DNA from 2 places in the Pandoraea sp. genome. Region 2 is predicted to be linked to the other one. Evidence: predicted binding sites of a transcription regulator. Region 2 holds the regulator's gene; the other holds the start of a gene.

The links. The regulator FNR, encoded in region 2, switches genes on or off when oxygen is low (the NO sensors DNR and NnrR bind a similar motif). The targets are predictions, from matches to a motif close to TTGATNNNNATCAA.
Region 1: a site for FNR is predicted at 488-501, ahead of ACE3UG_RS10415 (fatty acid desaturase). Genes of this name have one in related genera too.

The regions. Positions count from the first base shown of each region.
Region 1 is NZ_JAYRUC010000010.1:139,906-144,328, forward strand. It holds partial or broken gene ACE3UG_RS10410 (mechanosensitive ion channel family protein) at 1-464, shown strand, start outside; gene ACE3UG_RS10415 (fatty acid desaturase) at 768-1,964, shown strand; gene nadA (quinolinate synthase NadA) at 2,059-3,192, shown strand; gene nadC (carboxylating nicotinate-nucleotide diphosphorylase) at 3,195-4,097, shown strand; gene nadB (L-aspartate oxidase) at 4,176-4,423, opposite strand, start outside.
Region 2 is NZ_JAYRUC010000015.1:89,889-94,311, forward strand. It holds gene ACE3UG_RS13770 (zinc-binding alcohol dehydrogenase family protein) at 1-445, opposite strand, end outside; gene ACE3UG_RS13775 (LysR family transcriptional regulator) at 583-1,518, shown strand; gene ACE3UG_RS13780 (nuclear transport factor 2 family protein) at 1,535-1,969, opposite strand; gene fnr (fumarate/nitrate reduction transcriptional regulator Fnr) at 2,196-2,924, opposite strand; gene scpB (SMC-Scp complex subunit ScpB) at 3,257-4,423, shown strand, end outside.

The sequences.
Region 1 (4,423 bases), on a different contig from region 2:
TGCCGAACGAACAACTGGTCACCAATGTTGTGCAGAACCATTCGTTCACCGAGACCCGCGGACGCGTCAAGGTGAGTGTGCAAGTGGCCTATAGCGCCGACGTGGAGCTGGCGATGTCGTTGATGCTCAAAGCGGCAGAGGATATTCCACGGGTGCTCACCGATCCGGCGCCCACGGCGCTCTTGCTGAACTTCGGTGCCGATGGGATGGATCTCGAAATGGGCTTCTGGGTGCAGGATCCTGCCCAAGGCAGCGGCGCGATCAGGTCCGAGATAAATTTGCGAATTTGGCGCACTTTTCGCGAGCATGGTATTGAAATTCCGTATGCGCAGCGCGAAATACGCATTCTTAATGATTGGGCTGACGGTTTTGCCGCTGGCGATGTGCATCGTCCGGATTCGACGGCTGCGTCGCTCCAACGGGCGTCAGCACAGGCCGATGACAGCACGAAGAAGGGCGCATAGACGGTTTTGCTCAGGGTAGCGGGTTGACCTGCGACAAAAAGCGTGGCGGGGCGGTTACACACGGGCAACGGTCCGTCAGGTAAAATGTCCCGCAAACCATAACAACAAGACGTTCACAGGCACGTTTACCGCCCATCTCGCCCTGGCACTGAGCAACTTGCCGGACTCCAGCGAATCCAAGCGTCAAGCGGGCGCAAGAACGAGACGTGACGCGGCGGCCATCGATGCCGCATTGGCCCGACAGGACAAGACACGGCAGCGTTGCCGTGATTGCTACCGTATTGATTAGTTTGGAGTGATATTTTGCTGGACAGTCTCCTTGGATTTATCTCGACCGGCCTGCTCGACTGGAGCGGCTGGGAGATCACATTGTTTGCGCTGATCGTCACGCATGTGACGATCGCTGGCGTGACCATCTATTTGCACCGTTGCCAGGCGCACCGCGCCCTCGACGTGCATCCGATCGTCGCCCATTTCTTCCGTTTCTGGCTGTGGATGACCACCGGGATGGTCACCAGCGAGTGGGCTGCCATTCACCGCAAGCACCACGCCAAGTGCGAGACGCCGGAAGACCCGCACAGCCCGCAAACGCGCGGTCTGTGGAAAGTGCTGGCCGAAGGTGCCGAACTCTATCGCGCCGAAGCGAAGAACGAAGAAACGATGCGCAAGTTCAGCCATGGCACGCCGAATGACTGGATCGAGAACCACGTCTACAAGCGTTATCCGATTCTGGGCGTGAGCTTCATGATGATCATCGATATCGCGCTGTTCGGCGCGATCGGTCTGACCGTGTGGGCCGTGCAGATGGTGTGGATTCCGTTCTGGGCCGCGGGTGTGGTCAACGGTCTGGGCCATTATTGGGGTTATCGCAACTTCAACTGCGCGGACGCGTCCACGAACCTGTTGCCGTGGGGCATCATCATCGGCGGTGAGGAGTTGCACAACAATCACCACACGTACGCGACGTCGGCCAAGCTCTCGAACAAGTGGTACGAGTTCGACATTGGCTGGTTGTATATCCGTCTGCTGTCGGCTGTCGGGCTGGCCAAGGTGAAGAAGATTGCGCCGACGCCGAAGCTCGCGAAGAACAAGGCCGCGTGCGACGACGACACGCTGCAGGCCGTACTCTCGAACCGCTACGAAGTGATGGCGCGTTACGCCAAGACGTTCAAGCGCGCCTACGGCGAAGAACTGGCGCGCTTCAAGGAAAAGCGTCAGCATGGCGAGTATCAGTTGTTGCGCGGCGCAGGCAAATGGCTGCACCACGACGAGGCCTCGCTGCAAGAGCCGCAAAAGCAGCAATTGGGCGAGATCTTCGCGCATAGCAATGCCGTGAAGACGTTCTACGAATTGCGCAGTGAGCTGGCCGGTATCTGGGAGCGTTCTAACGCGTCGCGTGAACAGCTTCTGAGCCAGTTGCAAAACTGGTGTCATCGCGCGGAGCAGAGCGGCATTCACGCGCTGCAGGAATTCGCCACGCGTCTTCGTCGCTACGCGTGAACGGGCTGAGCCAGAAATCCGTTTTTGACGCATAATCAAAACCCCGCCAAGGCGGGGTTTTGTCATTCCCGGTCCCCCCACGGGCCACGTGAAAATGAACGCCTCAATCAAATCCGTAGAATTCGAGCGCCCCGCACCGAGCGGCGCCACGTGCGTCGCCCATGCCTGGGCGCGTGTCCCGGATGCGCCGTCGCAGGAGGTGCGCGCAGCGCTCAAGGCCCGAATCAAGCGCCTGCTCGTGGAGCAGGACGCTGTGCTGGTGGCCCATTACTACGTCGATGCCGACTTGCAGGATCTCGCCGAGGAGACCGGCGGCTGTGTGGCCGATTCGCTCGAAATGGCGCGCTTCGGCCGCGACCATTCGGCCAAGACGTTGGTGGTGGCCGGTGTGCGTTTCATGGGCGAGACGTCGAAGATTCTCAGTCCCGAAAAGCGCATTTTGATGCCAGACCTCGACGCGACCTGCTCACTCGACCTGGGCTGCCCGGCCGACGAGTTCGCCGCGTTCTGCGATGCGCACCCCGACCGCACGGTCGTCGTCTATGCGAATACGAGCGCGGCTGTGAAGGCGCGGGCCGATTGGATGGTGACGTCCTCCATAGGGCTGGAGATCGTGGCGCATCTGCACGCGCAGGGGAAAAAGATTCTCTGGGCGCCGGATCGTCATCTGGGCAGCTACGTTCAGAAGCAGACCGGCGCTGACATGTTGCTGTGGCAGGGGGCTTGCCTTGTGCACGACGAGTTCAAGGGCACCGAACTCGAATTGCTGCGTCGCGAGTTCCCGAACGCCAAGGTGCTGGTGCATCCGGAGTCACCCGCCTCCGTGGTCGAGCAGGCCGATGTCGTCGGTTCGACATCGCAAATGATCACGGCCGCGCAGACGATGGACGCCACCGAATTCATCGTGGCGACCGACAACGGCATTCTGCACAAGATGCGCGCGGCGGCGCCGGGCAAGCGCTTCATCGAAGCGCCGACGGCCGGTAACAGCGCCACCTGCAAGAGCTGCGCGCACTGCCCGTGGATGGCCATGAACAGTCTTCAGAATCTGGCCGACGTGCTCGCGTCGGGAAGCAATGAAATCCACGTCGATCCGGAGATTGGCCGTCGCGCCCATACCTGTATCGACCGTATGTTGAAGTTTGCCGAGGCGCGCAAGCAGAACGTGCGCCCCAGTGGCGATCTCGCGCGCGATGGCGCACTCTTTGCCGGTGTCGGCCCCGCATGAAAATGACGCAATCGAAAATGTTGAGTACCGATGAGGCACTCTCTCCCGACTTCGCTGCTTTCGGCGAGGCGCTCGACGCGGCCCTCGCGCGCAATGTGCGCGACGCGCTCGCGGAAGACATTGGTGCCGGCGATCTGACCGGCCTGCTCGTGCCGTCCGAGGAAATGGCGCACGCGCGCATCATCGTGCGTGAGTCGGCGGTGCTGTGTGGTGTGCGCTGGTTCGAGCGTTGCATGCAGGGCGTAGACGCCTCGGTGCGTGTTCAGTGGCACTACCGTGAAGGCGAGCGCATGACGCCCGACTCGCCGGTGTGCGAGATCCACGGGCCGGCGCGTGCGCTGCTCACGGGGGAGCGCACATCGATGAACTTCCTCCAATTGCTTTCCGGCGTGGCTACGGCCGTACGTCGGTATGCCGATATCGTCGAGGGCACGAAGGCGCGCGTGCTCGATACGCGCAAGACGTTGCCGGGCCTGCGGCTCGCGCAGAAGTTTGCCGTGCGCGTGGGCGGCGGCGCGAATCAACGCCTCGCGCTCTACGATGGCATCCTCATCAAGGAAAATCACATCGCAGCGGCGGGCGGCATTCGTCAGGTGTTGGCGAACGCCGACCGACTGGCCGACGGCGCGCCCGTGCAGATCGAGGTGGAGTCGCTCGAGGAGCTCGAAACGGCGCTGGAATGTGGCGCAACGTCGATCCTGCTCGATAACTTCACGTTGGAAATGATGCGCGAAGCTTCGCGAGTGACCGACGGCCGCGCCGTGCTGGAGGCCTCGGGCGGGATCAATCTCGAGACGCTGCGTGCCATCGCGGAAACGGGCGTCGATCGGATTTCCGTCGGTGGGCTCACCAAGGACGTTCGCGCCGCTGATTTCTCGATGCGTATTATCGAGACGGTCGGGTAATCGTCGTTGATTCCTGGCGCAGACTTTCCAGGGCCGCACGGTAATCACCTGCGGCCCTTTTTACGTCCTTGGTCCGGATCAGCGAGCGCGACGCGGTAACACGGGCGACAGTACCGTCGGCAGAGCCTTCGGCAGCGTGTCCGGGAAGTCTCGTGAGAAATGCAGGCCGCGACTCTCGTGGCGCGAAAGCGCACTATCGACGATCAGCGACGCGACATCGACCAGATTCCGTAACTCGAGCAGATCGCGGCTCACACGGAAATTCGCATAGTACTCAGCTATTTCCTCGCGCAGCAGCGCGATGCGGTGCTGCGCCCGCTCGAGCC
Region 2 (4,423 bases):
CGTCGCTGCCGTCAGGGGCAACGCCGAGCCGGTCGAAAAGCGCTTCCCACGCGGTAATCGTCGTGAGCGGCAGCGCAGCGGCGCTCGCGAAGTCGAGCGACGCAGGCATGTGGCCGACGATGCGCTCGTCAACCAGATGGAACTCGCTGTTCGCGCCGGGACGGGTAATGCTGCCCGCGTAATACACGGCATCGCCCACCTTGAAGAGCGTGACATCCGGGCCGATGGCCGCGACGGTGCCAGCCGCATCCCAGCCGAGTACGCGCGGTGAGGACTCGACCTGCGCCTTCGGGGCACGGACCTTGGTGTCGACCGGGTTCACGGAAATCGCTTCGACCTTGACCAGCACGTCGCGCCCCGTGGGGGTTGGCGTCGGCAGTTCGATGTCTTCGAGCGACTTCGGGTCGTCAATCGGCAGGTAATGCGTCAGTCCAATGGCTTTCATCCTGTTTCTCCAGAGAGTTCGGTGCGTCGCGTGAGGCAGATCGGCCACGTGCCCAATCCGTTAGCGAGAGATTACGCCTGGCCGATTGCTTTGATAATTCGCATAATGACGAAAAGATCTTTTGGAATATCCATCAAATGGCGTTGGACCTCGATACTTTGGCGTTGTTCGTGCGTGCGGCCGCGCTTGGCAATGTGTCGGCGGCGGGGCGTGAGCGAGGGCTCTCTCCGGCGACGGCGAGCACGCGTCTCGCACAGCTTGAGGGAGTTCTGGGCGCACGGTTGCTGCATCGGACAACGCGACGCGTGGCGCTGACGCAGGAGGGGGAGGTGTTTCTGCGTCAGGCGCAGACCTTGCTCGAGGCCGAGGCGCAAGCGCTGGCGAGCGTCGGACAGGGGCGCACGGCGCCTCAGGGGCGGCTGCGGGTGTCGTGTTCGTCGTCGTTCGGACGTCAGCACGTGTCTCCCGCGTTGCCGGAATTCCTCGAACGGTACCCAGGTATTTCGCTGGACTTCCGGCTGACGGATCGCGTTGTCGACCTGATCGAAGAGGGCGTCGATCTCGCGATTCGCGTCGGGGCGTTGCGCGACTCGACGCTCATCGCCCGCAAGCTGGCGTCGAACCGGCGTACGTTGTGCGCGTCGCCCGCGTATCTCGCGGCACGTGGAGTGCCTAAGCATCCTGGCGACCTCACTGCACACGAATGCCTGATTCTGGGGGAGCAACGCGACTGGCGATTCGTGACGCCGGGCGGCATGCTGAGCGTGCGCGTCGGCGGGCGTCTTGCGTCGGATAACGGCGAGGTGCTTCGCGATGCAGTGCTGGCGGGCTGCGGCATCGCGCTCAAGTCCACGTGGGACATTGGCGCCCATCTGCTGCGCGGGGCGTTGGTGCCGGTGCTGTCGGCGTATCCACTGGCGGAGGAGGTGGCGATCTGGGCCGTGTACCCGAGCCGGGCGTTCGTGCCGCCGAAGACGCACGCGCTGATCGAATTCCTGCAGGCGCGCTTCGGGCCTGCGCCGTATTGGGATGACGCGCCGACGCCGTCGGGCGAGCATCGTCCGTCGCCGTAACGTGCCGGGGGGGGCGTCAGTGCAGGCGATGGGTCTGCGCGAGTTGCGCGCCGGTGTCCTCGTGACCGATCGCCGGGCTGGCGTGATGCAGCACGAGCCGCCAACCGTCGGCTTCCTTCATATAGACGTTGGTGGCGAGCACGAAGGCGTAGCGCGCTTGCGGACGCGCTTCGACCTGAATTTGTTCGAGCACGCTGTGGACCGCGCACAACGGGTTGCGAGCGACTTGAAGCTGGCTGACCGTCACCTGTAGCCCGGCGTTGGCGAGAATCTGCTGCCAACTGGTGCGAACGGCCGCCGGGCCGACATGCCGTGGCCCCGACGGGTGAATGCAGGCGATCTCTTCATCTTCCGACCAGACCGCCATCAGCGCATCGGTATCACCGGCGCGAAGCGCCTCGTAGTATGCATGTTCGGCGTCTTCCGGACTCAGGAAAATGGCAGCGGGCATAATACGGCCTCCGTCGGGGTGATGCGCCGGACACCCGGTGTGCCGGCCGGCGAACGCGCCGATTATGGAGGGTTTGCCCGAGCTTGTCGAACGCTGGGATCGAGTCGCCGCCGACGAGCAACTCTTGATCTGGCGCAAGGCGACGCCAGGGCCGAAGCGGTAGCTTATCGGAAATGCAGAGCACCGACGACAGGCGAAGGCGCTCGGGCGCCCCCGCCGGCAAGCATCAGCAGGGAACGCCTGCGAGGCTTCGTAGCGCGGCCCCGTCGACGATCTTCACATGGCGCTGACGTATTTCGATCATGCCGTTCTGCGCAAAGCGCGAAAACAGACGGCTGACGGTTTCAAGCTTGAGACCGAGGAAGCTGCCGATTTCCTCGCGGCTCATGCGCAACACGAACTCGTTGGCTGAGTAGCCGCGCGCGGCAAGCCGCTCGGAGAGGTTGAGCAGGAAGACGGCCAGACGCTCTTCGGCGCGCATGGTGCCGAGCGTGAGCAGTTGCTGGTGCTTGTTGCGGATTTCCTGGCTCATGAGACGGTGCAGTTGACGTTGCAGCGTTGGCACCTGACGCGATAGCGTCTCCAGTTCGCCGAAGCGGGCAATGCACAGTTCGCTGTCTTCGAGCGCGATGGCGGCGGTCGGGTGACGATTGTCGGCGACAGCGTCCAGGCCAATCAGTTCGCCCTGAAGATGAAAGCCGACGACTTGTTCGCGCCCGTCGGACGCGGTGATGCAGCTTTTGAGTGAGCCGAAACGAATGCCGTAGACAGCGTTCAGATCATCATTGGCGTGATACAGCACGTCGCCCTTCTTGAGGCGTCGGCGCTCGTTCACGAGTGCATCCAGTCGTTCCAGCTCGGGCTCCGGAATGCCCACCGGCAGGCAGAACTGCCCAAGCGAGCATGTGGAACAACGGGGCTGAGCGATAGGAATGCGACCGATTTCTGTGGTCATGGGGGCCCCTGGCGATTTTTTTTGAGAGTCTACCATGGGGCGTTAGCCTATCGTTTTCCCCTGCGAAGTCGTCAGGATTTCGACGGCGCTTTACGCGCGTCGGTGTTTCAGTAATAATTGCGCACATACCGGACGTCCGTCTCGCCGCACTATCGGCCTGGGCGTTTTTTCCCGGCAGGTCGTTTCGAAGCATTCAGGTCGCGCCGCCGTCACTACGACCGAACACAATCGGGCGCGCGCTTATGCGAAGCGGTTACGACCGTTTCTCGTGTTCCAAGCATCCATTTATTCCTGATACCGGGTCGCCAAGCCCCCGGTCTGCTTAGTCGCACATGAATACCCAAGAGGCGAAACTCGTCCTCGAGACCGCGTTGATTTGCGCGCAGGAGCCGCTCAAGGTCGGCGATCTGCGCAAGCTCTTCAATGACGCTGTGTCCGGTGACACGGTGCGTGCGCTGCTCGAGGAAATCCGCGTGCAATGGGATGGCCGAGGTGTGGAGTTGGTGGCACTGGCCACCGGCTGGCGTTTCCAGAGCCGTCCGCGCATGCGTGAATACCTTGACCGTCTCAATCCGGAGAAGCCGCCGAAGTATTCGCGCGCCGTCATGGAGACGCTTGCGATCATTGCGTATCGTCAGCCGGTCACGCGTGGCGACATCGAAGAGATTCGCGGCGTGACGGTGAACACGCAGATCATCAAACAGCTTGAAGATCGTGGCTGGATCGAGGTCATCGGTCATCGCGATGTACCGGGGCGCCCCGGCCTGTATGCGACGACCAAGGACTTTCTCGACGATCTGGGCTTGCGCGCGCTCGATGCGCTGCCGCCACTCGAAGATCCGGCCGCGCAAGCGCAGATCGACCTGCTCGCGCAGCAGAACATCGAGTTCGGCGAGCGTGCCGAGGCCGACGCGGGAGATGAAACGTCGTCCGACGACATGCCCGTCGCGGATGTCGAGGCGTTGGCCCGCCTGGCGCAGTCGCGTGCCGACGACCTACCGCTGGCACAGGGGCTCCCGGCCGATCAGCGTCCGTTGCCGCCGCCGGACGATGCGCCAACCGACGACGCCTTGCTGGACGCTGTGATGGCAGAGGGCGAGGAGGCGGCGAAACTGCCGGTCGAGGCATCGGCGGAAATTGCGTCGAATGTCGCGGAACTCGCAGACATGGCGCACGTCAGTGAGCGGGTGGACGCGACAGGTGACGTAGCGGCCGAGGCGGCTGAATCGGCTGAGGTGCCTGAAACGATTGAGGCGCCTGACACGGCGGGTGTGATGTCTGGCGACGTCAGGCAAGGCGACGGACCGGCATTCATCGACGCCAAGCCTTCGGATGACGCTGCTAGCGGTCTTTCGGACGGTGAGGTGCAGGACAAGGAATATTCCGAAGAATCGGAGTCTGCGGTGTCGGTCGGCGACGATCCGCCGCAAGATGCGCAGGACGTAGCGACGCAGGCGGCAGATCCCGCAGCGCCGGTAACGCAGGAGGTTTCCCCGCAC